Regions from separate parts of the Pseudarthrobacter sp. H2 genome, predicted to be linked through region 3. Evidence: predicted binding sites of a transcription regulator. Region 3 holds the regulator's gene; each other region holds the start of a gene.
The links. Region 3 encodes HrcA, which represses chaperone genes, less so after heat shock. Its sites were predicted from a motif close to TTNGCACTCGNNNNNNNCGAGTGCNAA; they were not measured.
Positions count from the first base shown of each region.

Region 1: groES (co-chaperone GroES) is a predicted target of HrcA. The motif match lies at 4,407-4,433, and genes of this name have one in related genera.
Region 2: groL (chaperonin GroEL) is a predicted target of HrcA. The motif match lies at 2,670-2,696, and genes of this name have one in related genera.

Region 1 covers NZ_CP189594.1:611,100-620,735, reverse strand. Annotated here, with positions in the region: gene ACQCSZ_RS02965 (acyltransferase family protein) at 1-949, opposite strand, end outside; gene ACQCSZ_RS02960 (DUF389 domain-containing protein) at 1,220-2,170, shown strand; gene groL (chaperonin GroEL) at 2,258-3,868, opposite strand; gene groES (co-chaperone GroES) at 3,953-4,249, opposite strand; gene ACQCSZ_RS02945 (hypothetical protein) at 4,489-4,968, opposite strand; gene ACQCSZ_RS02940 (THUMP-like domain-containing protein) at 5,023-6,258, shown strand; gene ACQCSZ_RS02935 (shikimate 5-dehydrogenase) at 6,322-7,164, opposite strand; gene ACQCSZ_RS02930 (glycoside hydrolase family 3 N-terminal domain-containing protein) at 7,227-8,675, opposite strand; gene ACQCSZ_RS02925 (glutamate--cysteine ligase) at 9,061-9,636, shown strand, end outside.
Region 2 covers NZ_CP189594.1:3,403,635-3,413,270, forward strand. Annotated here, with positions in the region: gene ACQCSZ_RS15880 (RNase H family protein) at 1-681, opposite strand, end outside; gene groL (chaperonin GroEL) at 850-2,487, opposite strand; gene ACQCSZ_RS15890 (ABC transporter substrate-binding protein) at 2,827-4,149, opposite strand; gene ACQCSZ_RS15895 (cold-shock protein) at 4,149-4,352, opposite strand; gene ACQCSZ_RS15900 (LytR C-terminal domain-containing protein) at 4,554-5,213, opposite strand; gene ACQCSZ_RS15905 (DUF3263 domain-containing protein) at 5,305-5,637, opposite strand; gene ACQCSZ_RS15910 (uracil-DNA glycosylase) at 5,731-6,513, shown strand; gene ACQCSZ_RS15915 (siderophore-interacting protein) at 6,536-7,375, shown strand; gene pntB (Re/Si-specific NAD(P)(+) transhydrogenase subunit beta) at 7,453-8,925, opposite strand; gene ACQCSZ_RS15925 (Re/Si-specific NAD(P)(+) transhydrogenase subunit alpha) at 8,922-9,636, opposite strand, start outside.
Region 3 covers NZ_CP189594.1:1,704,077-1,713,712, reverse strand. Annotated here, with positions in the region: gene ACQCSZ_RS08085 (PhoH family protein) at 1-227, opposite strand, end outside; gene ACQCSZ_RS08080 (GerMN domain-containing protein) at 613-1,515, shown strand; gene ACQCSZ_RS08075 (16S rRNA (uracil(1498)-N(3))-methyltransferase) at 1,591-2,385, opposite strand; gene dnaJ (molecular chaperone DnaJ) at 2,388-3,515, opposite strand; gene hrcA (heat-inducible transcriptional repressor HrcA) at 3,637-4,650, opposite strand; gene ACQCSZ_RS08060 (DUF3097 domain-containing protein) at 4,921-5,769, shown strand; gene ACQCSZ_RS08055 (DUF4870 domain-containing protein) at 5,913-6,332, shown strand; gene hemW (radical SAM family heme chaperone HemW) at 6,409-7,647, opposite strand; gene lepA (translation elongation factor 4) at 7,650-9,503, opposite strand.

The sequences.
Region 1 (9,636 bases), 1.1 Mb from region 3:
TTTGCCCGGCGACGATGATCGCGGCCGCCGCCAGCGTCGGCCACAGCGCCACGAAGCCGGGGAAGGAACGGTCCACGCTCAGCAGCAGCCCGCAGGAGAGCATGGCGGCCAGCCCGGCCCAGCCCAGCGCCACCCTCAGGATCTTGCCGGGCCTGAGGTAGGGCAGGGCCAGGGCCAGCAGCGAGCCGAGGGCGAACTCCCAGAGCCGGGCGCGCGTGTCGAAGTAGGCGTACGCCTGGTTGGTGGCCGTCTGGTCGATGGAGTACACGAGGGACGCCACGAAGATTGTGCCGAAGCCGGCCGCCAGCAGCAGCCGGTAGTTCAGCAGCCGGTCAGTCAGTCGGTCAAGCCGGCGGCCGGTTTCCGCATCCGGCACACTCCGGGGCCGGAGCAGGCGCCGGAGCAGGCTGCGGAGCAGTGCCGTGCCGGCAAACACGAGCGGCCAGAGCAGGAAGACCTGCCCCTGGATGGACAGCGACCAGAAGTGCTGCAGGGGGCTGGCACCGGAGTGGTCCTGCGCGTAGTATTCGACGGCGCTGTCCCCGAGGAGCCAGTTCTGCCGGTAGAGCAGGGAGGCCCAGGCCTGGTCCAGGACCTCCGGCCAGCGGCTTTGCGGAAGGATGGCCCAGGTCCCGGCGAGGACGCCGAGGACCACCACGACGACGGCGGGCAGCAGCCGCTTGAGCAGGTGCAGCCAGTGGCGCACGAGACGGAGGGGTTTGCCGCTTTCCACCTTCCGGGCAAAGCTGAGCGTCATCAGGAAAGCCGAAATGAGCAGGAAGATGTCCACGCCCCCGGAGACCCGTCCGAGCCACACATGGTAGGTGACCACCATGAGGACCGCGAGGGCGCGGAGGCCCTGGACCTCGGGGCGGTAGCCGGATGTCCGGCGCGCGGGAGAGCCCGCGTCCGCCGTCCGCGGACTGCCCGTGGCTCGCTCGTTCGACACAAAATCCCCCTGGCCGGTTTCCAAAACATCAATGTTACCGAGCCGTAATTTTCCTGGCCAATCGTCGCGGCCGCCGGCCCGACCTCCCCAGGCCCCTTCGCACCCGGAGGACATGCCCAGCCTTGGCGCCCGGGACCGGGCATAGCCGGAATATGTCCATGCGCCGACACGGGCGCGGGGCATGTCCAGCGGTGCCGGGGCTGGGCCTGAACCCGAGCCGAACCCACGACGAAGACCGCTAGTCTTTTACGAGTCGGAGGAGGCCGCCTTGTGATCGTGCAGTTGCGGATTTGTGTCCCGGACGAGTTGTCCGGGTCGGTGGTCGAGAAATGCTCCGGGCAGCTTGGCGTCGCGGAAGTGGCCCTCCCCCCGGGCGCCTCGGTGATGCCTCCGGGGGACGTCATCCTGGTTCTCCTCGCACGGGAGTCCGTGGAGCGGCTGGTGGAGGAACTCCAGGCCCTTGGCGTTCCGGAACGGGGGTCAATCTCCGTCACGACGCCCGAGCTGGTGGTCTCGGCCCGCGCAGGACAGGCAGAGGCGGCAGCTCCCGGCGAGGGCGCCGACGCCGTGATCTGGGAGGAGGTGTCCCGCCAGACCGGCGAAGATTCCCGGCTGACGTGGAGCTTCCTGGCGTTCCTGGTGCTGGCCACCCAGCTGGCGGCCATCGGCATCGTCACCGACTCGCCCATCGCCATCGTCGGCGCCATGGCGGTGGGCCCCGAGTTCGGTCCGCTGGCGGCGCTGGCCGTGGCGCTGGTGCGGCGCCAGGGCCGGCTCGGGCGCGGCGCCGCCCTGGCCCTCGGCGTCGGCTTCCCCGTCGCCATGCTCGCGGCAGCCCTTGCCGCGTGGCTGTCGGTGCCGCTGGGTCTGTTTCCGGCCGACGTTTTGGAGCGCGGCTCCGCCGTCGAGTTCATCTACCACCCCGGCCCGTATTCCCTGATTGTCGCCGTGCTGGCCGGGACCGCCGGGATGCTCTCCGTGATCGGCCGGCGCTCGGCGGCGCTGATCGGCGTGTTCATCTCGGTGACCACAGTTCCCGCCGCCGGCTATGTGGCCGTGGCGCTGGTCCTGGGCGAATACGGGAAGGCGGCCGGCTCCGCCCTCCAGCTGTTCCTGAACCTGGTGGGAATCGTGGCCGCGGCCACAGCGGTGCTGGTGTTCTACCGGCTCATCCAGCGCCGGAGCCGTGCCGGCACAAAAACAGGGGGCCGGACCAGCTGATGCTGGTCCGGCCCCCTGTCCTGAAGCGGAGTCCGGAACACCGGCGCCGGAAGCGCCGGTGGGCCGCCTTAGCGCCGGTGGTCCGCCTTAGTGCTGGTGGCCCGCGTGCGCGTCATCATCGGCGGGCTTCTCGACCACGAGGGTTTCCGTGGTGAGGACCAGTGCCGCAATGGACGCTGCGTTGCGCAGGGCCGCACGCGTCACCTTGACGGGGTCGATAACGCCGGCCTCAATCAGGTCTTCGTACTCGCCGGTCTTGGCGTTGAAGCCCTGGTTGTTGGCGGATTCGGCCACCTTGGCGACGACGACGTAGCCGTCGAAGCCGGCGTTCTGGGCGATCCAGCGCAGCGGCTGGGTCAGTGCCCGGCGGACGATGCCGACAGCAGCAGCCGCGTCACCTTCGAGGGCCTGCACGGCGGAGTCCTCATCGAGCGCCTTGAGGGCGTGGATGAGGGCGGCGCCGCCGCCGGCCACGATGCCTTCTTCGAGGGCAGCGCGGGTGGAGGACACGGCGTCCTCGATGCGGTGCTTCTTTTCCTTCAGCTCAACCTCGGTGGCAGCGCCGACCTTGATCACGCCGATGCCGCCGGCCAGCTTGGCCAGGCGTTCCTGCAGCTTTTCCTTGTCCCAGTCGGAATCCGTGCGGGTCAGCTCGGCGCGCAGCTGGGAAACCCGGGCTGCGACATCCTCGGCCGAACCGGCGCCGTCGACGATGGTGGTGTTGTCCTTCGTGACGGTGATGCGCCGGGCGGTACCCAGCACCTCGAGGCCTACCGTGTCCAGGCTAAGGCCCAGTTCCGGTGAGACAACCTGTGCACCCGTGAGGGTGGCGATGTCCTGCAGCATGGCCTTGCGGCGGTCACCGAAGCCCGGGGCCTTGACGGCAACGACGTTCAGGGTGCCGCGGATGCGGTTGACGATCAGCGTGGAGAGGGCCTCGCCGTCGACGTCCTCGGCGATGATGAACAGCGGCTTGGAGCTCTGCAGCGCCTTTTCCAGCAGCGGCAGGAAATCCTGGACCGAGGAGATCTTGCCCTGGTTGATCAGGATCAGGGCATCTTCGAGCACTGCTTCCTGGCGTTCGGCGTCGGTGACGAAGTACGGGGACAGGTAGCCCTTGTCGAACTGCATGCCCTCGGTCAGGACCAGTTCGGTCTGCGTGGTGGAGGATTCCTCAATGGTGATCACACCATCCTTGCCGACCTTCCCGAATGCCTCGGCCAGCAGTTCGCCGATCTCATCGCTCTGCGCGGAGATGGAGGCGACGTTGGCGACCTGGGTGCCGCCAACCGGGCGGGCGTTTTCGAGCAGGCGGGCGGCGACGGCCTCCACAGAGACCTCGATGCCCCGCTTGATCTCGCCCGGGGCTGCGCCGGCAGCAACGTTGCGCAGGCCTTCCTTGACCAGGGCCTGGGCCAGCACGGTGGCGGTGGTGGTGCCGTCACCGGCAACATCGTTGGTCTTGGTGGCGACCTCCTTGGCAAGCTGCGCGCCAAGGTTCTCGTACGGGTCGTCCAGCTCGACTTCACGGGCGATCGTGACACCGTCGTTGGTGATCGTGGGTGCGCCCCACTTCTTGTCCAGCACGACGTTGCGGCCGCGCGGGCCAAGCGTCACCTTGACAGTGTTGGCGAGCTTATCGATGCCGGCTTCAAGCGACCGGCGGGCAGCGTCGTTAAACGCAAGCTGCTTTGCCATGGTTTTGTCCTTTCAAGACAGAACCCCGCGCAACGGACCTATCAGACGTGAATCAGACGGATCGGCGGCGCGGGGTCCGGAGAGTTACTTTACGACGATCGCCAGAACGTCGCGGGCGGACAGCACGAGGTACTCGGTGCCGCCGGTCTTGACTTCAGTTCCGCCGTACTTGGAGTAGATGACGACGTCGCCGGTGGAGACATCGATCGGAACGCGGTTGCCGTTGTCGTCAAAGCGGCCGGGGCCTACTGCAACAACTTCGCCTTCCTGCGGCTTTTCCTGCGCGGAGTCCGGGATGACCAGGCCGGAAGCCGTGGTCTGCTCGGCTTCGAGCGGGCGGACAACAATACGATCCTCAAGAGGCTTAATAGAGACCGACAAGGACCTCTCCTATTCGTCAGCAAATTCGTGGACAGTAAAACTGTGGTCCCGTGGCTGGCAAACCGTCGTCGCGGTGCCGGCAGCAAGCCTGGCGGGCAGTTCTTCGTGTGTTAGCACCCTCCTAGGGAGAGTGCTAATCACGACTCTATGTAAGGAGTTAGCACTCGGTCAAGGCGAGTGCCAGAAATCCGCTCCGGATGAACGCCCGTGTCCTGCCGGAAGGGGGCTGCCCGCGCGTGCTACTGCCCGGCGAGGTCCTCGAAATCCACGTCCTCGCCGTTGGCTTCGTCGTCGTCCCTGCCGGGCTCATTCCGGTGGCGGTACAGCATGAGCCCCCCGGCGGCCGCGAGGACGACGCCGATGACCAGGCCCATGATGCCGCCGAGGCGGGCGGCGGCGTAGGTGCCGCGGATCGATGCGGCCTCCTCGGTGGCGTCCCTGACGTCCTTGCCGCCGACCGAATAGACGGTGGCGTTGAAGGAATCCAGGAAGAAGATGATGACCAGCAGTGCAACGCAGACGATTGCGATGACGCTTCCGGCGATCAGTGCCGGTCGGGCAAACCTGGCAAGCCCCCGGCGGCCGCGGTGGTCCTCTTCGGCGTCCTGCCGCGCTGCGCTTTGGTCGGACCCGTTCAGCCCGCCGAGCCCGCCGTCGCTGCGCTGATCGTTGCTGCCGTTCCCTGCCGTGCCACTGTCTTCCGCGCCGCTGTCTTCCATGCCGTCAAGACTATCGGGCGTCCGGAGGAGGGCGCCTCCACTACGCTTGTCCCCATGGCTGACGCACCGCAGGATCAGATCGCCCCGCTCCTCAATCCCGAGGGGTGGGAGCTGCTGGCGTCGCTGGGACCGTACCGCGAGGACGAGGCTTTCCGGCTCAATGCCTCGCTCCGGAAGGCCGGCCACTCCCCCGAGCTGGTCTCCGCCGTGCTGACCCAGTCGCGGCTCCGGACCAGGGCCGAGGCCAAGTTCGGCGAGTTCGCCCGCCAGATGATCTTCACCCGGGCCGGCCTGGAGCAGGCCACCCGGCTCACCGTGGCGGCCCGGCATGCGCAGCGGTTCGCCGAGGCGGGCATCGCCCATGTGGCGGACCTCGGCTGCGGGCTCGGCGCCGACGCGATGGCGCTGGCCTCCCTGGACATCACTGTCACGGCGGTGGAACTGGACGAAACCACGGCCGCGTGCGCCACCATGAACCTGATCCCGTTCCGGAACGCCACCGTGGTCCACTCGGATGCCACCTCCGTTTCGCTGGAGGGGATCGACGGCGTCTGGCTGGACCCGGCCCGCCGCACCACGTCCACTTCGGGCACCAAGCGGCTCTGGGATCCGGAGGACTTCTCCCCGCCGCTGTCCTTCGTGGAGTCCCTGGCCGCCTCCGGCCTGGCCGTGGGTGTGAAGATGGGCCCGGGCATGCCGCACGACTCGGTGCCGGCGGGCTGCGAGGCCCAGTGGGTCTCGGTGGGCGGGGACGTCACCGAGGTGGCGCTGTGGTTCAACGCGGTGCGGCGCCCCGGCATCCGGCGGGCAGCCCTGGTGCTGGGCCCGCAGGGCGCGGCGGAACTCACCAGCGGCGAGGACTTCGACGGCGGGCCGGTCGCCCCGGTCGGCCCCGTGGCGGGATACCTGTACGAGCCCGACGGCGCCGTCATCCGCGCCGGGCTGGTGGCCGACGTCGCCCTCGCGCTGGGCGGCCACCTGCTCGATGAGCACATCGCCTACATCTGCGCCCCGGAGCTGCAGGACACCCCGTTTGCCCGGGCCTACAAGGTTCTGGAGGTGATGCCGCTCAACGTGAAGGCCCTCAAAGCCTGGGTCAGGGACCACGGCATCGGCGTCCTGGACATCAAGAAACGCGGCACCTCGGTCACCCCGGAAGAGCTGCGCAAGCAGTTGCTCCCCGCGGGGAAGACTGCAGGGAAGAACAAGAAGACGGCCACCCTGGTGCTCACCAGGATCGGTGAGGACAAGGTGGCCATCGCGGTGGAGCCTGTCCAGCTCCCGGCCTGACTCCGGGCCGCCGGGTTGCTGCTGCCGGCCTGCCGGGTTGCAGTTGCCGCAGCTACCTGCGCGCTACTGGGCCCGCATGAACTCCTCGGCGGCCCGGATCTGCTCGTCGGTGGGCCGGATCCCGGTGTACAGCACGAACTGCTCCAGCGCCTGGATGGTGGCGACCTCGGCTCCGGTGATCACGGTCTTGCCCGCCGCGCGCGCAGCCTTGACCAGCGGCGTCTCCGCCGGCAGCGCGACGACGTCGAACACCACCGTGGCGGCCTCCACCGCCGCCTGCGGGAAGGACAGCGCATCGGCGTCGGGTCCGCCGGCCATGCTCCCTGTCATACCGATAGGGGTGACGTTGATGAGCATGTCGGCGGCGCCCTCCGTCTCCGCGGCGGGAACTTCCGCGCGCCAGGCGAAGCCGTAGAGCCCGGCGAGCGCGCGCCCCGCTGCCTCGTTGCGGGCGATCACGGTCACGTCCGTGAAGCCGGCGTCGCGCAGCGCCGCCACCGTGGCCTTGGCCATCCCGCCGGAGCCGGACACCCACACCGACGAGGTTGTGGGCACGGCGTTGCGCTGCAGCAGCCGCTCGATCGCGGTGTAGTCGGTGTTGTAGGCGGTGAGCGTCCCGCCGTCGTTGACGATGGTGTTGACCGACTCGATGGCCTTCGCGGACGGGTCCAGGACGTCGACCAGGGCGATGACGTCCTCCTTGTACGGCATCGACACGGCGCAGCCGCGGATCCCGAGGCCGCGGACGCCGGCGATCGCCAGCGCGAGATCCGTGGGTGCGAAGGCCTTGTAGATCCAGTTCAGGCCAAGCTGTTCATAGAGGTGGTTGTGGAAACGCGTCCCGTTGTTGCTCGGCCGGGCCGAGAGCGAGATGCACAGGGTCATGTCTTTGTTCAGAATGGGCACAGCTCCATTAAACGCCAGCCCGGCGGAACGCCGGCTAAGCCACGGCTCATTTGCCGGCGCCCTCAGCCGCAGCCCGACCCCGGCTGATAGGGCCCGACGGCGACGGGCAGCTTCCCGGGGGCCGTCGCCTTGCCGGCGAGCACCGCCGCCAGCGCATCGAAGGCTCCCTGGCTGCGGCCGTACAGGGCGATCTTCGCCGGGGCAGCCGAGCCAGCGAGCGGCCACGGCGCGTCGAGCGCAACGGCCACGTCCGGTACTGTTTTCTCCGGCGCTGCCGGGGCTCCGCCGGGACCGATCAGCGAAACCAGCGGGCCGTCGCCGACGCTGATCCCGGCGGCACGGGCCGCGGTGGTGAACCGCGACCGGTCCTCCTCGGAGCCTCCCGTCACGCGGACACTGGCGGGCACGACGGGTCCGTGGCAGGGGCCGGCCAGCACGGTGATCGCAGCCTCCGAGACTTTCCGTGACAGTCCGGTGCCGCTTCCCGGCGCCGTTCCCGCCGGAGTGCCGGTCCGGCCGCGCCAGATCATCATGGTGGCCACCCGCTGCGCGGCCTCGGCCAGCCGGTCCGGCGGCAGGGTGCCGCTCTTGACCGCGGTGACGATGGCGGCGTGGGCCACGGCGACGTCCGCCGGCATCAGCAGCAGGTCCGCGCCCGCGGCGAGCGCAAGAGGCGCGGCGGAGTCGAGGGGGAACTGCTTCCGGACCGCCCCCATGTTGAGCGCATCCGTCACGGCCACCCCGTGGAAGCCCATCCGGCGCAGCTCCGCGTAGGCCGCCTTGGACACGGACGCGGGGACCCCCGGTTCCAGCGCGGGCACGGCGATGTGGCCGGTCATGACCATGGGCAGGCCGGCGCGGATGGCTGCCTGGAAGGGCACCAGGTCCCTGGCCCGGAGCTGCTCCAGCGAGGCGCCCTGGACGGGGAGGTCCGCGTGGGAATCGACGACCACCGAGCCGTGGCCGGGAAAGTGCTTTGCGGCGGGCAGCAGCCCGGCAGCCAGCATCCCTTGCGAGAAGGCGACCCCGAGGTCCGCCGCGGCGTCGGCACTGCCGGACATCGACCGGGCGCCGATGGTCGGATCGGCCGGTCCCATGGTGACATCCATGGCCGGGGCGAAATCGGTGGTGAAGCCGAGCGCTGCCAGCTCCGAGGCCAAGGCCTGGCCGGCGTCGGACGCCAGCGGGGCGCTTCCGGCGGCGCCGTAGCTCATCGGGGCAGGCCACTCGGTCAGGGGGGCGCGCAGCCGGGCCACCAGCCCGCCTTCCTGGTCGACGCCGATCAGCCCGGGCCAGCCGCGGCCGTCCGCGCGCGCGGCCGCCTGGAGCCGGCCGGTGACGCTGCGCATGGCGGCGGTGTCCACCTGGCCTCCCGGGGTCCCCGGGACGTTGTCGCCCATGATGATGGAACCGGCCAGATGCAGCCGCTCGATGGTCGCGGCGTGGGCCTCATGGTCCAGTCCGGGGTAAAACGGCAGCAGGACCTGCCCGGCCCGCTGCTCAAGGCTCATCGCGGCGACGGCCTTACCTGCGGCGTCGGCGTCCTGTTGCTGCGGCCCCCAGCCGAGCGGCCGGGATCCGGGGGCCGCGGGCTGCGCAGTGGCCGGTGCCGGCGCCGGGGTCCCGGGGGCCGCAGGACTGCCGGAACTGCCTGCCGGCGGGGGCGCCGAGCAGGAGGCTGTTCCCAGGACCAGGCCCAGAACTGCCGTCAAGACCGCTGCGGTCGGGGTTCTTTTGTGAAAAATTTCACCGGTTCGCTGTAACTTGACCACCGTCTCGATGCTACTCCTGCCATAGACTTGGACCACCGTTGCCCTGCCAACCGTACGGCGACTCCGCCCGTGACTTTGCCGGCTGGGGTCACGGAAACGGACAGCAGAACAGTGAAGGGACCACATGAAGATTGATTTCGCTTCATCCAGGCAATCAACTCTCGGTGTGGAATGGGAACTCGCCCTCGTCGACGCCGAAACGGGGGAACTGGCCTCCGTCGCCAACGAAGTGCTTAGCGGCGTGGTCGCGAGGCATCCGGAGCTGAACGAGGATGACGAGCACCCGCACATCAAGCAGGAGCTGCTGCTGAACACGGTGGAGCTCGTCACCGGGATCTGCACCACCGTGGCAGAGGCGAAAGCGGACCTGGGTAGTTCGCTCGCGGCGGTCCGTGAGGTCACCGATCCGATGGGCGTCGAGGTCTTCTGCGCCGGCAGCCATCCCTTCAGCCCCCCGCAGCTTCAGCCTGTGACGGACAAGGCCCGGTACGCGAAGCTCATTGACCGCACCCAGTGGTGGGGCCGGCAGCTGGTCATCTACGGCGTCCACGTCCACGTCGGCCTCGACAGCCGCGACAAGGTCCTTCCCATCGTGGATGGCCTGGTGAACTATTTCCCGCAGTTCCAGGCACTCTCCGCCTCCAGCCCGTTCTGGGGCGGCGAGGACACCGGTTACGCGTCCCAGCGGGCCCTGATGTTC
Region 2 (9,636 bases), 1.7 Mb from region 3:
GCCCGCGGCGGGTACCGGCTCGTCCAGCTCGCTGAAGAGATCGGGGGTGCTGAAGAGATCGGGGGTGCTGAACAGTTCTTGCTGGCCGCCCCGCAGCGGGGCCGCGGGGCGTGCCGCAGGTGCTGCCTGCGCAGGAGGCGCCGCGTCGGCCGGCGTGGCGTAGGCCGGCGCCGCGCCCTCCTGCGTCGTGCCCTGCAGCGTCGCGCCCTCCTGGGCGGGGCCGAAGCCCGGGCCTTGCCGGACGGCAACACCTTGCTGGTAGGCCGTGGCTGCCGCCCGGGCACGGTCGTCGGCCGCCTCGTTGAGGTCGTGCCCCGCGTGGCCGCGCACCCATTCAAAGGTGTACATGCGCCCGGTGAGCGCCCGGTCGATGTCCTTGAGGAGGTCCACGTTCATCACGGGCTTGCCGTCCGACTTGCGCCAGCCCTTGCGCTTCCACCCTGGCATCCATTTGGTCACAGAGTTGATGACGTACTGGCTGTCGCAGAGGATATGCAGCTTTTCGCCGGGAAGGTGCGCGGTGGACCTGAACAGGTCCAGGACGGCCATCAGCTCGCCTTGGTTGTTGGTGCCATGGGGCCACCCGCCGGCCCGCCAGCAGTCGTCATTCACGTACCAGGCCCATCCGGCCGGACCGGGATTTCCTAAAGCCGAACCGTCGGCCGCTGCTGTAATTGTCACTGGTCCATCCTGCCAGATTGCGATGCTCTCTCACTTCCGGTTCCTATCCGGGCTTCTTAGGGACCCAAAGTGATAGAGCAACGTCTCCGAAACGCCGACGGCGGCCCCACCCGAAGGTGGAACCGCCGTCGTCGAACTTACAGGTTCGGTGGCTTGGAAGCCGGGTGGTTAGAAACCGCCCATGCCGCCCATGCCGCCCATGTCGTCGCCGCCACCCATGGCCGGGGAGTTCTTCTCCGGCTTGTCGGCCACAACGGCCTCGGTGGTCAGGAACAGGCCGGCGATGGAAGCCGCGTTCTGCAGGGCAGAGCGGGTGACCTTGACCGGGTCGTTGATGCCGGCGGCCAGCAGGTCGACGTACTCGCCGGTAGCTGCGTTCAGGCCGTGGCCTGCAGGCAGCCCGCGGACCTTGTCGACGACCACGCCGGGCTCGAGGCCGGCGTTGAAGGCGATCTGCTTCAGCGGGGCGTCGATGGCAACGCGGACGATGTTCGCACCGGTTGCCTCGTCGCCGGAGAGCTGCAGGTTGGCGAATGCCTTGGCACCGGCCTGGATCAGGGCAACGCCACCGCCGGCGACGATGCCCTCTTCAACGGCAGCCTTCGCGTTGCGGACGGCGTCCTCAATGCGGTGCTTGCGTTCCTTGAGCTCAACTTCGGTTGCGGCACCGGCCTTGATGACTGCAACGCCGCCGGCCAGCTTGGCCAGGCGTTCCTGCAGCTTCTCGCGGTCGTAGTCGGAATCGGAGTTTTCGATCTCGGCACGGATCTGGGAAACGCGGCCGGCGATCTGGTCGGCGTCGCCTGCACCTTCGACGATCGTGGTCTCGTCCTTGGTGACAACGACCTTGCGGGCGCGTCCCAGGAGTTCGAGGCCGGCGGTCTCAAGCTTGAGGCCGACTTCCTCGGAGATGACCTGGCCACCGGTGAGGATGGCGATGTCGGCGAGCTGCGCCTTGCGGCGGTCGCCGAAGCCCGGAGCCTTGACGGCAACGGACTTGAAGGTGCCGCGGATCTTGTTGACGATCAGGGTGGCCAGGGCCTCGCCCTCGATGTCTTCGGCAATGATCAGCAGCGGCTTGGAAGACTGCATGACCTTTTCGAGGACAGCAACCAGTTCCTTGACGCTGGAGATCTTGGAGTTGACGATCAGGATGTACGGATCCTCAAGGACCGTTTCCTGGCGCTCTGAGTCGGTGACGAAGTAAGCGGAGATGTAGCCCTTGTCGAAGCGCATGCCTTCGGTGAGCTCCAGCTCGAGGCCGAAGGTGTTCGACTCCTCGACGGTGATGACGCCTTCCTTGCCGACCTTGTCCAGGGCTTCGGCAATCAGGGCGCCAATCTCGTTGTCACCGGCAGAGATGGACGCCGTAGCGGCGATCTCTTCCTTGGTTTCGATTTCCTTGGCGGAAGCCAGGAGTTCGCGGGTGACAGCTTCGACAGCCTTTTCGATGCCGCGCTTGAGGGACAGGGGATCAGCGCCGGCCGCGACGTTGCGCAGGCCTTCCTTGACCAGGGCCTGCGCCAGCACGGTAGCGGTGGTGGTTCCGTCGCCGGCGACGTCGTCCGTCTTCTTGGCAACTTCCTTGACCAGCTCGGCGCCGATCTTCTCGAAAGGATCGTCCAGCTCGATCTCCTTGGCGATGGAAACACCATCGTTGGTGATCGTGGGGGCGCCCCACTTCTTTTCGAGGACGACGTTGCGTCCACGCGGGCCGAGGGTGACCTTGACGGCGTCGGCGAGGATGTTCAGGCCCCGCTCAAGACCGCGGCGTGCCTCTTCATCAAATGCAATGATCTTGGCCATAACGGCAGTAGTCCTTTCGGGACAGTCGTTAAGAATGAACCTATGCTGCGGTGCCCGCGACGGACGATCCTTGCCCGGCGGCCTCTGTACGCCGCTGGGCCCGGGATCTCACCCCAGCCAGGTATTTCTTTCGCTCCCAGACCGGCTGCGCCACTTCGTGACCGGGCGAACCGGGCGTCGTTTTAGCAGTCAATACTCGGGAGTGCTAAGTCAATAATTAGCACTCCCCCGGGGAGAGTGCAAGCAGTGGGGCGGCCGGGCGCGGCCGTTTCGGCCCTGAACCGGCGCGGTACGGGCTCTGTACCGGCACAGTGCAACGTCGCAATACGCTACGAGCGATCAGCCGCCGCTGCTGCTGGCCGTTTCGCTGCCGCTCATCGTGGCCACGTTGCCCGCCCCGTAGCTGTAGACCATGTAGTTGGCCGCGGTCACGTCGCCATTGGCGTCGAAGTTGATCCCGCCGGACTCGCCGTCGTAGTCGGGGCGCCCGCCCGCGCGGATCGCCTCGGCGCATTCCTGGTAGCTGTGGCAGGCGACGGCCTCGCCGGCGGCCTGCGCACTGCCTCCTGCCCTGCCGCCGGAGACGGCGACGAGCCTCGCCGCGATGGACGTGCCGGCGTCGTCCTGGGCCGCAGCGGCCGCGACGGCGGCCAGGTTGACGGCGTCATATGTCTCGGCGGCGAAGGTCATGTCCTTCAGGCCGGGATCGACGGCCACCAGCTTCGCCTGGAAGTCCACGGTCGGAAAGATGCCCGGCAGGATTCCCCGGGCGCCGTCGAGGGCCAGGGAGCCGAGGCCGGAACCGTACTGGTTGACGGCGCCGTCGCTGAGGATGAGCTTCCTGCCCGCCAGTCCGACGTTGTTCAGTTCCGCGATGGCGCCCTGCGCGCCCTCGCGGGAGATGAGGACGACGGCGTCGGGGGCCGCGGCCTTGGCGGCTGCGGCGGCCTGCCCGGCCTGTCCCGGCTTGAACTCGGCATCGGCCACCGGGTCCAGTCCGGCCTGCCTGGCCGCGGCGGCAACGGCGGCGGACACGTCCTTGCCGTAGCTGCCCTCCTCATGGACCACGGCGACGGTCCTGGCGCCGCCGTCCCTGGCGAGCTTGACCAGCACCGGCGCCTGGGCGATGTCGGCGGCCGCGGTGCGGAAGTAGTAGCCGCCGCTCTTGTATTTGCTGAGCCCGCTGGCCGCGTTGGCCGGGGAAATCACCGCCACCTTGGCATGGGACAGCACATCGATCGCGCCGGGGGCGCGGCTGGAGTCTGTCGGGCCAATCACGACGTCGGCCCCGGCCGCCACAAGCGCCTTGGCCTGCGCGGCCGTGTCCTGGCTGATCGTCTCGGGGAGCAGCTCCACGGGCTTGCCCTTGTGGCCGCCCGCCGCGTTGATTTCCTTGATGGCGAGCCGTGCCGCGGCCAGCTGCGGCGCATTCAGGAAGTTTTGGCGGCCCGTGTTGTCCAGGATGAGGCCGACCCGCAGCGTGCCGTCACCGCTGGCATCGGCCGCGGTGATGCGGGCGGTGCCCGACGCGCAGCCGGTCATCGCCAGGACGGTCATCGCCAGGACGGTCATCGCCAGGACCGCCAGGGCCCCCGCCGCGGCGGCGGGGCGCAGGCGCAGGGCGCGCCCCCGGCGTCGGGAATGCGCAGCGGGGAAGAACATCAGGCGGGCCGGACGCTTTCGGCCTGCGGGCCCTTTTCGCCCTCGCCGACCTCAAGCTCGACCCGCTGGCCCTCGTCCAGTGCGCGGTACCCTTCGCCGACGATGGCGGACCAGTGCACAAAGACGTCGTCTCCGGAGCCGTCCACGGTGATGAAGCCGTAGCCTTTTTCGGCGTTGAACCACTTCACGGTTCCCAGTGCCATGGTGTCCACACTTTCAGTTAGCTGGCGAACGGCTCACCACGATGTGCGCCGCGGAATGCAAAACGCAGAATGCAAAACGCAGAATGCAAAACGCGGAATGCAAAACAAGGTCCGCAGACACTGTATCCGCAGCCTTCCGTGCGGGAGCAGGGTGCGGGCCGGGTCGGCGGCGAATAGTTATTCAGGCGTAACCGGAAGGGACTACTGGAACCCTGGCCCCAGCACGACGACGAGCGGCGCGTTGAATTCCGCGGACTGCACCATCGTGGGGATGCCCAGGAGTGTGCCCAGGGCCTCGGCGTTGCCCTGTTGCGCCTTGCCGGTGTAGAAGATCACCGAAGTCTGCTGGCGGGCCCCGGGCCAGTTGCCCAGCTGGCCCAGTGTCCAGCCGGCGGACGAGACGGTGCCGCCCACGCGGCTGGCGAGCCCTGCCGTGGTGGTCCCGTTGTAGATCGTCACCGGCTGCGTCTTGTCCACGGGCTGGACGGCCGCCGCCGGGGTGTCCCCGGCCGGCGCGGACGCCGACGGCGACCCGCCGGGCGCTTCGCTGGTGGCACCCGCGGACGCACCCGCGGACGCACCCGGGTACGCGCTGGAGGGCGTTGGGCTTGGGGCGGCGGGTGCCGGCGATGCGGAGGAACCGGCCGCCTCCGCGGTCAGGGCCGAGGATTCCCCGGCCGAGGCGAAGCCGAGCTTCGGCAGGATCAGGAACGCCACGAGCCCGATGGCCAGGGCTGCGAAGCCGGCAGCCAGAATCGGGGCCAGGCTGCGGCGCCGGGGCGTGGAGACTGCCCGGTGGACACCCTGGCGCGTGGAGGTCTCCGGGACCCGATCAAATTCATCCCGAGCATATTTGGTCATGGTAGAACGACGTCCTTGCTGATTTCTTACGAAGTGACCGCGGCCGGGTTCAGCGCGGGAATCTGCATTTCCGGCTGTTCTTCACGCGGTTTTACGCCTCTGAACCCAAACGGCGTGCAGTGCGGGCACGTTGGCGTGACGTACGTAGTCTACGCAATCTCTTCACCAGCATAGGATCGTGCGCCAGCGCAGCCTCGGTATCGATGAGCGCGTTGAGGATCTGGTAGTAGTGGGTGGCGGAGAGGTCGAAGAGCTCCCGGATCGCCTGTTCCTTGGCCCCGGCGTACTTCCACCATTGCCGTTCGAGGGCGAGTATCTGCTGCTCCCGGCTGCTCAGCGGGGACTCCCCGGGCGACCCGTCCGGGCCGGTGTCCGCGGCGGTATCTTCCGACGCCGGCAGGTGCTCTTGCGCTGTTTCGGCCACGTCACTCCTTGGCTGGTCTGGAAAAAAGCTCGGTCTCCATGTTACGGGCCGGCTACGACGGTTGTCATTGCGCGGCCTGCGAGAATGGAGCCTGTGGTTGCTTCCGATCCCTCTGAGCCCGCCGCGCTGTTCCAGCTGGAGCCGGCGGCAGACCCCTTGGGGTTCGCCGAGCTGGCCGAGCTGCCCTTGGCGGGGCTCGCCGCCCCCGACTGGGCGGCGGCGCTCGCCCCGGTTGAGGGGCAACTGCGTACCGTCCTGGGCTTCCTTGCCGCCGAAGTTGCTGGCGGCCACGCGGTCCTGCCGTCGCCGTCGAACGTGCTGCGGGCATTCCGCCAGCCGCTGGAGGCCGTCCGTGTCCTGATCGTGGGCCAGGACCCGTACCCCACGCCGGGCCACGCCGTCGGGCTGGCCTTCGCGGTGGACGGCGCCACCCGCCCGATCCCGCGCAGCCTCGCCAACATCTACAAGGAACTCGAGGCCGATCTCGGCCTGCCGCCGCGCGTCCACGGGGATCTAAGCCGCTGGACCGGCCAGGGGGTCCTGCTGTTGAACCGGGTCCTCAGCGTCCGCGCCGGGGCGGCGGGCTCGCACCGCCAGAAGGGGTGGGAGGCCATCACGGCGGCCGCCATCAGCGCTGTCGCAAGCCGCCGTACCGCAGACGGCGGCATTCCGCCCCTCGTGGCGGTCCTCTGGGGGAAGGACGCCGACTCCGTCCGGCCGCTGCTGGGATCCTGCCCGGTGCTCTCCAGCGCCCACCCCAGCCCGCTCTCGGCATCGCGGGGCTTCTTCGGCTCCAGGCCCTTCAGCCGGGCCAACGCCCTCCTCCAGGACCAGGGCGACGGCACGGTGGACTGGGAACTGCCGCCGCTTGCGTAGCTGCTTCGCTAGGCTTAGGTCCATGACTTCTGTCCCCGCCGCCACCACTGCCAGCCGCAACTCCCGCCCGCAGACAGACCTCACGGTCCTGCGGCGCGAGCAACTCTCACCGCACATGGTCCGGATCGTCGCCGGCGGCCCGGGCTTCGACGGCTACGTCAACAACGGCTACGTGGACCGCTACGTCAAGATCGTGTTCCCGCAGCCCGGCGTCGGGTACCCGGAGCCGCTGGATCTCTGGGCCGTCCGGGAATCCATGCCGCGCGCTCAGTGGCCGCATACCCGCACCTACACCGTCCGCTGGGTCGACGCGGCGGCCAGGGAACTTGCGATCGACTTCGTGATCCACGGCGACGAAGGCCTCGCCGGCCCCTGGGCGGACTCCGCCCGGCCCGGGGACCGCCTCATCTTCACCGGCCCGGGCGGCGGCTACAACCCGGACCCGACGGCGGACTGGCACCTGTTCGCCGGCGACGAATCCGCGCTGCCGGCCATCAGCGCAGCCATCGAGTCGCTGCCGCAGGATGCCACCGGCCTCGCCTTCCTGGAGGTCGACGGCGACGCCGACATCCAGCAGATCGGGGCGCCCGCCGGCGTCGAACTCGTCTGGCTGAAGCGCGGCGGCGTCCCGGCCGGCTCCAGCGAACTGCTGGTCAATGCCGTGCGGGACGCCGAGTGGCCCGAGGGCCGGGTTCAGGTCTTCGCCCACGGTGAGCGCGGCTACATGAAGGGCCTGCGGGACGTCTTCTATGTCCAGCGCGGCCTGGAGCGCGGGCAGGTCTCGCTCTCCGGTTACTGGGCAACGGGCCGGGTGGAAGACGACTTCCAGGCCGAAAAGAAACAGCCCATCGGGAAGATCTGACGCCAAGCTCCAAGGGTGTCGCGGAGCCGGGGCCGGCGGTGATCCGCTGGAGCGGCACCGCCGGCCCGGGGCGGCTGTTAGAACGCGCGGAGGATGTCCTCGACACGTTGTTTGGCGTCGCCGAAGAGCATCTGTGAGTTCTCCCGGAAGAACAGGGGGTTCTGCACACCGGCGTAGCCGGCGGCCATGGACCGTTTGAACACCACGACGTTCTCGGCCTCCCAGACACGGAGCACGGGCATGCCGGCGATGGGGCTGGACGGGTCCTCGGCCGCGGAGGGGTTCACGGTGTCGTTTGCCCCGATGACGAGGACGACGGAGGTCCCGTTCAGGTCCTCGTTGATTTCGTCCATTTCCAGGACGATGTCGTAGGGGACTTTCGCCTCGGCGAGGAGCACGTTCATGTGGCCCGGCAACCGTCCGGCGACGGGGTGGATGCCGAACCGGACGTCCACTCCCCGCTCCCGCAGTTTGTGGGCGAGTTCGGCGACGGGGTACTGGGCCTGGGCGACTGCCATGCCGTAGCCGGGGGTAATGACGACGCTGGAGGCGTTGGAGAGCAGCTCGGCGGTTGCCTGGGCGGTGATTTCGCGGTGCTCGCCGTACTCCGCGTCCGCCGCGGTGGGGGCGGCGATGCCGAAGCCGCCGGCGATTACGGAGATGAAGGACCGGTTCATGGCCTTGCACATGATGTAGGACAGGTAGGCGCCGGAGGAGCCGACCAGGGCGCCGGTGATGATGAGCAGGTCGTTGTTCAGCAGGAAGCCTGCGGCTGCGGCGGCCCAGCCGGAGTAGCTGTTGAGCATGGAGACGACGACGGGCATGTCGCCGCCGCCGATGGAGGCCACCAGGTGCCAGCCCAGGCCCAGGGCCAGCACGGTGACAACAATGAGCAGCCACAGCTGGGAGTCGTTGACGTACCAGATGGTGAGTGCGGCAAACGCGGCGAGGGCGCCGAGGTTGATGGCGTTCTTGCCGGGCAGCATGAGCGGTGAGGACTTCATCCTGGCCGAGAGTTTGAGGAACGCCACGATCGAGCCGGTGAAGGTCACCGCTCCGATGAAGACCCCGATGAAGACCTCGGCATGATGGACTGCCCTCAGGGCCTCGGGCAGATGGGGGGCCTCCAGATGGCCGTTCCAGCCGACGAGCACTGCGGCGAGGCCAACGAAACTGTGCAGCAGGGCGATCAGCTCCGGCATCCCGGTCATTTCCACGACCCGGGCGCGCCAGAGTCCGATGGCGCCGCCGACCAGCACCGCGGCCACGAGGAGGACCAGGCCGGTGCGGGCCGGCTCTGACCCCCACGCGCCCTGCAGGGTCAGCCAGATGGTGGCCGCCAGGGCCATCACCATGCCCGAGATGCCGTAGATGACGCCCGTACGGGCCTTCTCGTGTTTGCTCAGGCCGGCAAGGCTGAGGATAAACAGCAGGGCCGCGACGATGTAGGCCGCTCCCGCGATGGACTCTGCGGTCAACGGACCGGAGACGGTTTCAGACACGGTAAGACTCCTGGCTATGATCTGGGTTGCTTCGTGTGCGGCGCTCATCCGTTGGCGCTCTTTCCGCGGGAGAACATCGCGAGCATGCGCCGCGTGACGGCGAAGCCGCCGAAGATGTTGATGCTGGCCAGCAGGACCGCAACGGCGGCGAGAACCTGCATGACGATGTTCCCGGAGGTGACCTGCAGCAGCGCACCGACGACGATGATGCCCGAGATGGCGTTGGTCACGGACATCAGCGGGGTGTGCAGGGCATGGTGGACCTTCCCGATGACGTAGAACCCGACAACGATGGAGAGCAGCAGCACGGTGAAGTGCTGCGGCAGCGGCGCCGGAGCTACCGCGTTGATCCCAAAAAGAACCGCGATGCCCGCGGCAATGAGCCAGGCCTTGCCGGCAGGGCCCAGTCCCGTCTTCTTCGCCGCCGTCCCGGCAGCGGACTCCCCGGCACGCGCGGCGTCAGTCTGCACCGGGGGCGCGGCGGAGACCTGGACAGGGGGCGGCGGCCAGGTCTTCTCCCCGTCCCGCACCACCGTCACCGAGCGCTGCACGACGTCGTCGAAGTCGATCCTCAGGACCCCGTCCTTGTCTTTGGTGAGGAGCTTGAGCAGGTTCAGCATGTTCGTCCCGTACAGCTGGGAGGCCTGGGCCGGCAGCCGGGCCGGAAGATCCGTGTAGCCCAGAATCACCACACCGTTGTCCGTGACCACCCGTTCCCCGGCGACCGAGCCTTCCACGTTTCCGCCCTGGCCCGCGGCC
Region 3 (9,636 bases):
GACCCGCTGATCGAGAGCTCGTTGCCGCGGACATGGAAGTCGACGGCCGGGAACTGGTTTTCGATGAACCGCAAGGCCTCGTCATGGCTGCCGAGGGACTGGACCATCTGATCGGAGTCATCGAACAGGACCACCTCCGTCCGCAGCCCTGGTAGGGAGTGGGGAAATTCACCTGCGGCGCGCCCGCCGGCGCTGATCCGGGCCTTGCCGTTCGTTGCTTCAGTCATGATGTTGGCCCGCGGGCCTCTGGTCCCCTCCAGTTCGGAAATGGTCTGCCCACTGGTCCGGTCCGACGGGGCTTGCCTTTTCGGTGCTTGCCTTTGCGTTCCGGGATTCAGCGGGTTCTTCCATCTTACGCCAGCACGGCGTGCCGCCGTTTTAGGTATCAACTTCGTATCGGCCTCATATCGTTCCCGTTGCAGTTGGTCCCCCGGACGGAAAACACGGCCGCCGGTCCGCGCCGGTGTGCCATGCTGGAAATCGGCCGCCGCCGGGGCATCCCACGCAGGAACCCGGCCGTGGGCACGGCAGGAATCGCCCCAGGAAAGGACAGCGGCCATCAGGCAGCGTGGAGTTGGACAAACGGCAGCAGGCGCGCGCACGCGTCGGGCCGTGCTGGGCGTCATCCTGCCCGCAGCCCTGTTCCTCTCCGGCTGCGTCGCCACTCCCCAGCCGGGTATCACGAACTCCGGCAGCCCCTCACAGGCCATCTCCGGCGAGGTGTCGGCCGGTGCCCCGACCACCAGCGCGCCGCTGGAAACCACCCAGGCCGCCAACAAGGCCCCGGTCTACTGGATCGGCCGGAGCAACGACAGCGTGTTCCTCTACCGCGAGTTCCGTGATGTGCCGGAACAGGACAACCCCGTCACCCGGGCCCTGAAGGTGATGATGTCCCAGAAGCCGCTGGATCCGGACTTCTTCACGCCGTGGCAGAACCCGAAGAAGCTGGCCACCTCCATTTCCGGCAAGAACGTGATCACCGTGGACGTGTCAGCTGACGCCTTCAACTCCAATGTGGACGCGGCGATGGCCGAACGCGCCGTCCAGCAGCTCGTCTATACCGCGACGGCGGCCGGAGCCAGCGCCGGCCTCATCGACTCCGGGCAGCAGATCCAGGTGGTGGTGCTCGTGGACGGGCACACCGACTACCTCGCCTTCAACCACGTCCGGCTGGGTTCGCCGACCTCCCGCCGGATGGGGATGGTCGCCCCGGTGTGGATCATCGATCCCCAGGAGGGGACGTCCGTGGACGGCGGAGCGGTCAAGATCAATGGCCGGAGCACCGTTCCGGGCGGGAAGCTGCATTGGGAGGTCCTGCGCGTCGATGGCGGCAACGCCAAGACCCCGTTCCTGGACGGCAGCGCCAGCGCCTCCGCCGACACGGCCCGGCCCGGCGCGTTCACCCTGCCGGTGAACCTGGGCCCTGGAACTTACGAGGTCCGGGTGTCCCAGCTTGACGCGGGAAACCCGGCCCAGGACCCCACCGCCGACACCCGCGGCTTCACCGTCAAATAGCCGCCGGCCGTCCGCCGGCCGTCTGCCGGATAGCCGCGAGCGGCCTTGAAACAGCCTCGGGCTGCTGCCAGCGTGTTACCAGCGGCCGAGGATGTCGCTGGCCAGCGCGGTCGCGGCCGGCCCGGCGGTGGATGAGCGCAGCACATGATGGCCCAGCAGCGCCGTGACGGCGCCGGCGCCGCACAGCCGTGTCACTTCCCGCGGGCTGATGCCGCCTTCCGGGCCCACAATCAGCAGGATCTCGCGGGGCTGTCCGGCGGGCGAGCCGCCGTCGTTGTCCCCGCCCGGCCGGCTGTCCAGCCAGGCCTCGAGCACCTGGCGCAGCGGCCGGACGGCATCCTCGTGCAGGATGACCGCGAGGTCCGCGGCGGCCACGGCCGCCTGCAGCCCGGGGCCGTCGACGGCGGCCCGCACCTCGGGGATCCAGGCCCGGCGCGCCTGCTTGGCGGCCGCCGTGACGACCGACTGCCATTTCGCGTGCGCCTTCGCGGCGCGCTCGGCCTTCCACCGCACGATCGAGCGTTCCGCCTGCCAGGGGATGACCGCGTCGATGCCGAGCTCGGTGGCGGTCTCCGCCGCGAGCTCGTCGCGGTCGCCCTTGGCGAGGGCCTGCACGAGGACAAGGCGGAGCGCCGGCCGGGGCTCCACGGCGACGTCCAGGCACTCCACCGTCAGCTCGCCGGGCGCCGCGGCGGTGACGGTGCCGGTGAGCCGCCTGCCCGCGCCGTCGGCAATGTCGACAGTCTCCCCCACGGCGAGGCGCTTCACCGTGACCGCGTGGCGCGCCTCGGCCCCCTCAAGGACGAAGGTCGAACCGGGGACCTGCGCCTCGAGGGTGCCAGGGGCCGTGAAGAAAACCGGGTTGCTCACCGCTACAGGTTACCGAGCCGGTCCCGCAGCTTGGCGAAGACGCCGCCGCTCGCGGCCAGCTTGCCGTCGGTGAACTGTTCGCCGCGCAGCTTCGCGAGCTGCCGGAGCAGGTCCTCCTGGGCGGCGTCGAGCCTGGTGGGGGTGTCCACCTGCAGGTGGACCTTCAGGTCCCCCCGGCCGTAGCCGCGCAGGTGGGTGACGCCGAGTCCGCGCAGGGTGATGACCTCGCCCGACTGGGTCCCTGCCTTGACGTCGATCTCCTGCAGCCCGTCGAATGTGTCGAGGCTGACTTCGGTGCCGAGGGCGGCGGCGCTCATGGGGATGTTCAGGCTCGCGTGCAGGTCGTCGCCGTCGCGCACGTAGGTGGGGTCGTTGTTGACCCGGATCTCCACGTAGAGGTCGCCGGCGGGGCCGCCGGCGGGGCCCGCCTCGCCCTGGCCCGACAGCTGGATGCGGGTTCCGGTGGCGACGCCGGCCGGAACCTTGACGGTAAGCGAGCGGCGGCTGCGGATCCGGCCCTGGCCGCTGCACTCGTTGCAGGGATCCTTGATGACGGTGCCGAAGCCCTCGCAGCTTCCGCAGGCGGCGGTGGTCATGACCTGGCCGAGGATGGAGCGCACGGCACGCTGGACCTGGCCGCTGCCGCCGCAGATGTCGCAGCGTTCCGGGCGGCTGCCCGGGCGGCAGCAGGATCCTTCGCACGTGGGGCAGGTGACGGCAGTGTCGACTTCGAGCTTTTTGTTGACGCCGAAGACGGCGTCGCGGAGGTCGATCCGTACGCTGATCAGGGCGTCCTGGCCGCGGCGGACCCTGGACGCCGGCCCGGCCTGGCCGCCGGCGCCGAAGAAGGTCTCGAAGATGTCCTGGAAGGCGAAGCCCTGGCCGGCGTAGCTGCCCCCGCCGAAGCCGTTGTCGGTGCCGTTCTCGTTGCCGGTGGTGTCGTAGATTCGGCGTTTCTGCGGATCGGAGAGCACCTCGTAGGCGTGGGTGACGGCCTTGAACCGGTCCGAGGCGTCGTGCCCGGGGTTCACGTCCGGGTGCAGGGTCCGGGCCAGCTTGCGGTAAGCCTTCTTGATCTCTTCCCCCGTCGCTTCGCGGGAGACTCCAAGAACGTCGTAATGGCTGCTCAAGATTCGTTTCTCTTCCTCGTTGTACTGCCGGTAAGTGGTACTGCCGGTTAGGGGCAAAAGCCTCGGGTGCGACGGCCACGGGTCGGTCCCCGGTCTGTCACGGGGCTTCAGGAATGGTTTTTCACGGTCCGAGGATCCTCGAAAGGTAACGGGCCACCGCGCGGACGGCCGCCATGGTGGTGGGATAGTCCATCCGCGTGGGGCCCAGAACACCGACCTTGGCCGTCGCATCCGGGCCGTAGCCCGTCGCCACCACGGAGGCCTCGGCGAGTCCGTCGTACGGGTTTTCCCGCCCGATGCTCACCGTCACGCCGCGGGGGTCCTGGGCCATCTCGCTGAGCAGGCGGAGCATGACCACCTGTTCCTCCAGCGCTTCCAGCACGGGGCCGATGCTCAGGGGAAAATCGACGTTGGAGCGGGCAAGGTTCGCTGTCCCGGCCATGACCATGCGGTCTTCGCGGCTGCTGGCGGCGAGGGCTTCAAGGCCGCGGGCGAGCGACTGGGCCGCGGGCCGCCGGAGCGGCTGGCAGCTCGCCACGACGGCCTGCAGGTTGTGCGGCATCAGGGTCAGCGGGGTGCCGGAAAGACTGCCGAGGAAGTGGCTCCGCAGCTCTGCGACGGCGTCGTCGGGCAGATCCTGGGCGATGTCGATGATGCGCTGTTCCACCTTGCCGGTGTCCGCGATCAGGACCGAAAGGACCTTCCGGGGCGCGAGCAGCACGAATTCGATGTGCCGTACCCGTGCGCGGCCCAACAGCGGATACTGCACGACGGCGACCTGGTTGGTCAGCTGCGCGAGCAGCCGCACGGTCCGGTCCAGCACGTCGTCGAGGTCGTCGGAACCCTCCAGCAGAGCCTGGATCGCGCGGCGTTCCGCCGCGGAAAGCGGCTTGACCGCCGAAATCTGGTCCACGAAGAGCCGGTAGCCCTTGTCCGTGGGGATCCGGCCGGCGCTGGTGTGCGGGGCCGTGATCAGGCCCTCGTCCTCCAGCGCCGCCATGTCGTTGCGGATGGTGGCGCTGGACACGCCCAGGTGGTGCCGTTCCACGAGTGCCTTGGAGCCAACGGGCTCGCGGGAATGGACGTAGTCCTCCACGATGGCGCGCAGCACTTCGAGTTTGCGCGGTTCGCTCACGCTCCACCTCCAATCGGCTGTCCCGCATGCGGTGCCGGCCGCTGGCGGCCGGCAAAAGCGGCCTGCGGTTAGCACTCGACATACCTAAGTGCTAACCAGTCTAATATGAGCCGCCGCGTTGTTAGCATTGGATTCGCTCCAGGTGCCGCTCCCGGCTCGTGTTTCCGGGCACAGCTGTTTCCGGGCACAGTTGTTTCCGGGCACAGCCCTGCGGGGCCCCGATCGTTTCCTGACCCCCGTACATTCCGAGTGCAAGGCAGTGTGTAAGAGATGTCGTACCAGAACTGGGGACCCCAGGACCTGTCCGCCCCCGCCGCGAAGCAGTTGCCCGAGGTCCCGGTGGAGCGGGGCATGGTGCTCGAGGAAGTGCAGACCGGCTGGGTCGGCGCCGTCACGCGCGTCGAGAAGTCCGGCGGGATGCATGTCGTGGCCCTGGAAGACCGCCGGGGCAAGTCCCGGTCCTTCCAGCTCGGCTTCGGTTTCCTGCTCGACGGCCAGCCCATCCGCCTGATGCCGCCGGCACCCCGGAAGAGCCCGGCCCCCGCCGGGGCCCGTACCGCGTCGGGTTCGGTCCGGGTGGAGGGCCAGCGCGCCCAGGTGGCGAAGGCGAGCCGGATCTGGGTGGAAGGCAAGCACGACGCCGAACTCGTCGAGAGGGTCTGGGGCGACGATCTCCGGGTGGAGGGCATCGTCGTCGAGCCCCTGCACGGAATTGACGACCTCGCGGGCGCCGTGGCGGCGTTCCGCCCGGGCCCGGGCCGCCGGCTCGGCGTGCTGGTGGACCACCTCGTGCCGGATTCCAAGGAATCCAGGATCGCCGACGCCGTCATGGCATCCCCCGGCGCTGCCGGAAACGTGCTGATCGTGGGCCACCCCTACGTTGACGTGTGGCAGGCCATCCGCCCTGCCGTCCTGGGCATCGACAAATGGCCGGTGATCCCCCGCGGCATGGACTGGAAAACCGGCATCCTGAGGGCCTTCGGCTGGCCGCACAGCACCAAGGAGGACATCGGGCTGGGTTGGCAGAAGCTCCTCGGCGCCGTCCGCAGCTACGCAGACCTGGAACCGTCCCTCCTGGGCCGGGTGGAAGAGGTCATCGACTTCCTCACCGTGCCCTAGCGACCCGGCCTGTGCACCGTCCCGGGCGGGCCCTGATCTTCTTTTCACGGCAAGGCAAGTATTCTTGGTACGGGCCGCGCTCCATGCGCGCTCCGTCTCGTCCAAGGCACCAACGCATCACCGCAAATCCGAAGGAGGCAACCGTGGCAGATAACGCACGCGAACACACGGGCCACCAGGCCGGCCATGGCCAGCCCCCGTACCATGGCGTTCCCGCAAATGCGCTGCCACTGACGGCGAACGAGGACCGGCAGTGGGCCACGCTGGCGCACTTCGGCGGCATCCTCGGCTGCGTTCCGGCGCTGCTGATCTACCTGATTTTCAAGGACCGCGGGCCCTTCACGGCGCAGGAGTCCAAGGAAGCGCTCAACTTCACGCTGCCCCCGACCATCGCCGCGGTGCTCGCCAACATCCTGGTGTTCATTCCGGTGGTGGGCAACCTCTTCGCGGTCCTCGCCACCGTGATCTGGATTGCCGTCACGTGCTTCTCCGTCGCCGCGGGCATCCACGTCAACCGCGGCCAGCCTCACCGCTACGAGTTCAACCTGCGCTGGATAAAGTAGGGCCGCCCCGGCTCCGGCAGGGGCTCAGGCAACCGGACCAGGCAGGAGGCGGCCCCGGCCGCCGGGGGGACGGCTGCTAGTCCGGCAGGATCCGGCGGACGACGGCGTCGGCGAGCAGCCGGCCCTTGAGCGTGAGGACCAGCCGGCCCTTGAAGGCCGCGGCGGGATCCACGAGGCCGTCGGCAATGAGCCCGGCCACGGCGTGGCGCCCGGTGTCCCCCAGTCCACCCAGGCTGGCGATCTCCAGACCGGAGTCCAGCCGGGCTTCGAGCATGATGCGCTCCACGTTGCGGGTTTCGGCGTCGAGCGTTTCGCGTCCGGCCGCGGGCGATACCCCCGCACCGAGCCGTCCCGCGTACGCGGTCGGGTGCTTGACGTTCCACCAGCGCACCCCGCCGACGTGTGAGTGTGCGCCCGGGCCGATCCCCCACCAGTCGTCCCCGCGCCAGTAGGCGAGGTTGTGCCGGCAGGCCTGGTCCGGCGTGCGGGACCAGTTGCTGACCTCGTACCAGCGCAGCCCGGCGGCGGTGATCAGTTCGTCGGCGAGTTCATATTTGACCGCGTGGTCGTCGTCGTCGATGCCGGGAACTTCGCCGCGGCGGATCTGGGCGGCGAGCTTGGTGCCGTCCTCCACGATCAGCGCGTAGGCGCTGATGTGGTCCGGGCCGTAGGAGAGTGCGGTCTCCAGCGAGCAGCGCCAGTCGTCCAGCGACTCCCCCGGGGTGCCGTAGATCAGGTCCAGGCTGACGGCGAGGCCGGCGTCCCGGGCCCACTGCACCGCCTGCGGCACTCGGCTGGGGGTGTGGGTGCGGTCCAGGACCTTCAGGACGTGGGGCACGGCGGACTGCATGCCGAAGGAGACGCGGGTGAACCCGGCGTCGGCCAGCATTTGCAGGGATGCGGGCGTGACGGAATCCGGGTTCGCTTCCGTGGTGACCTCGGCGCCGGGCTGCAGGCCCCACGCGGCGATCGCTGCGGCCAGGATCCGGGCCAGGTCCTCGGCGGGGAGCAGGGTGGGCGTTCCGCCGCCGAAGAACACGGTCCCGAGCGGCCGCCCCGGCAGGCCGGAGTCCAACAGGGCCCTGGCGGCGAAGTCCACTTCCGCGACGGCGGTGGTGGCGTAGGCATCCTGCGATGCCCCGCCGCCCAGCTCGGTGGCCGTATAGGTGTTGAAATCGCAGTAGCCGCAGCGCACGGCACAGAACGGGATGTGGACGTAGAGCCCGAAGGCCCGTTCCGCGGCACCCTCCAGCGCCTGGCCGGGCAGCAGCCCGTCCGGCGGCGCCGGGTCGCCCAAGGGAAGAACGCTAGGCATGGCTACTTCTTGGCCTTGTCCTTGGACTCGTCCGTGGTGAGGGCGGCGATGAAGGCTTCCTGCGGGACCTCGACGCGGCCCACCATCTTCATCCGCTTCTTGCCTTCCTTCTGCTTTTCCAGCAGTTTGCGCTTCCGGGTGATGTCACCGCCGTAGCACTTGGCGAGCACGTCCTTGCGGATGGCGCGGATGCTTTCGCGGGCGATGATCCTTGAGCCGATGGCGGCCTGGATGGGCACCTCGAACTGCTGCCGCGGAATGAGTTCGCGCAGCTTGCCCGTCATCATCACGCCGTAGGCGTAGGCCTTGTCACGGTGCGTGATGGCGGAGAAGGCATCCACCTGCTCGCCCTGGAGCATGATGTCCACCTTGACCAGATCGGCGACCTGCTCGCCGTCGGCCTTCCAGTCCAGCGACCCGTAGCCGCGGGTCTTGGACTTGAGGATGTCGAAGAAATCGAAGACGATTTCGGCCAGCGGCAGGCGGTACCGGATTTCCACCCGGTCCTCGGAGAGGTAGTCCATGCCGCCCATGACGCCGCGCCGGCTCTGGCACAGCTCCATGATGGCGCCGACAAACTCGTTCGGCGCAAGGATGGTGGCGGACACCATCGGCTCGCGGACTTCAGCGATCTTGCCGGTGGGGTATTCGCTGGGGTTCGTGACGTGGACGATCTTCTTGTCCTCCAGCGTCACCTCGTATTCCACGTTGGGGGCGGTGGAGATCAGGTCCAGGTTATATTCGCGTTCGAGGCGCTCACGCGTGATTTCCAGGTGCAGCAGGCCCAGGAAGCCCACGCGGAAGCCGAATCCCAGCGCGGCGGACGTCTCCGGCTCGTACACGAGCGCGGCGTCGTTGAGCATCAGCTTCTCCAGCGCATCGCGGAGCACCGGGTAGTCGGTGCCGTCCAGCGGATACAGGCCGGAGAAGACCATCGGCTTGGCGTCCGCATAGCCGGGGAGGGAATCGGTGGCCGGCTTGGCAAGGTTGGTGACGGTGTCGCCCACCTTGGACAGGCGGACGTCCTTCACACCGGTGATGAGGTAGCCGACTTCGCCGACGCCAAGGCCCTTGGAAGGGGTGGGTTCCGGGGAGCTCACACCGATCTCGAGGAGTTCGTGCGTGGCACGGGTGGACATCATCTGGATGCGTTCGCGGGGGTGCAGCATCCCGTCCACGACGCGGACATAGGTGACGACGCCGCGGTAGGTGTCGTAAACCGAGTCGAAGATCATGGCGCGGGCAGGGGCGGCGGGGTCGCCCACCGGGGCGGGAAGGTCGCGGACGATCTTGTCCAGCAGCAGTTCGACGCCGGCGCCGGTCTTGCCGGACACGCGCAGCACGTCCTCCGGGTCGCCGCCGATCAGGCTGGCCAGTTCGGCGGCGTACTTCTCGGGCTGCGCAGCCGGGAGGTCGATCTTGTTCAGGACCGGGATGATGGTGAGGTTGTTTTCCATCGCCAGGTAGAGGTTGGCGAGGGTCTGGGCCTCGATGCCCTGGGCCGCGTCGACCAGCAGGACCGCGCCTTCGCAGGCGGCCAGCGAGCGGGAGACCTCATAGGTGAAGTCGACGTGGCCGGGGGTGTCGATCATGTTCAGGGCGTAACTGGTGCCGTCGAGTTCCCAGGGCATGCGGACGGCCTGGGACTTGATGGTGATGCCGCGTTCGCGCTCAATGTCCATGCGGTCCAGGTACTGGGCCTTCATGTCACGGGACTGGACGACGCCGGTGTACTGAAGCATCCGGTCGGCCAGCGTGGATTTTCCGTGGTCAATGTGCGCAATGATGCAGAAGTTCCGGATGATGGCCGGATCTGTTGCGGCAGGCACCGGGGCGGTGCGGGCCATGGGAGACACGCAGGGTCCTTACTGTTGGCAATTGACGGCTTTGCACGGAACGGCGTTTCGCCATCGCGCGGCACGCCGCATATCTGAACCACCAGTCTCCCACGTCCGGACCCATGGGAGTGCATCCGGAGTGCATCCGGAT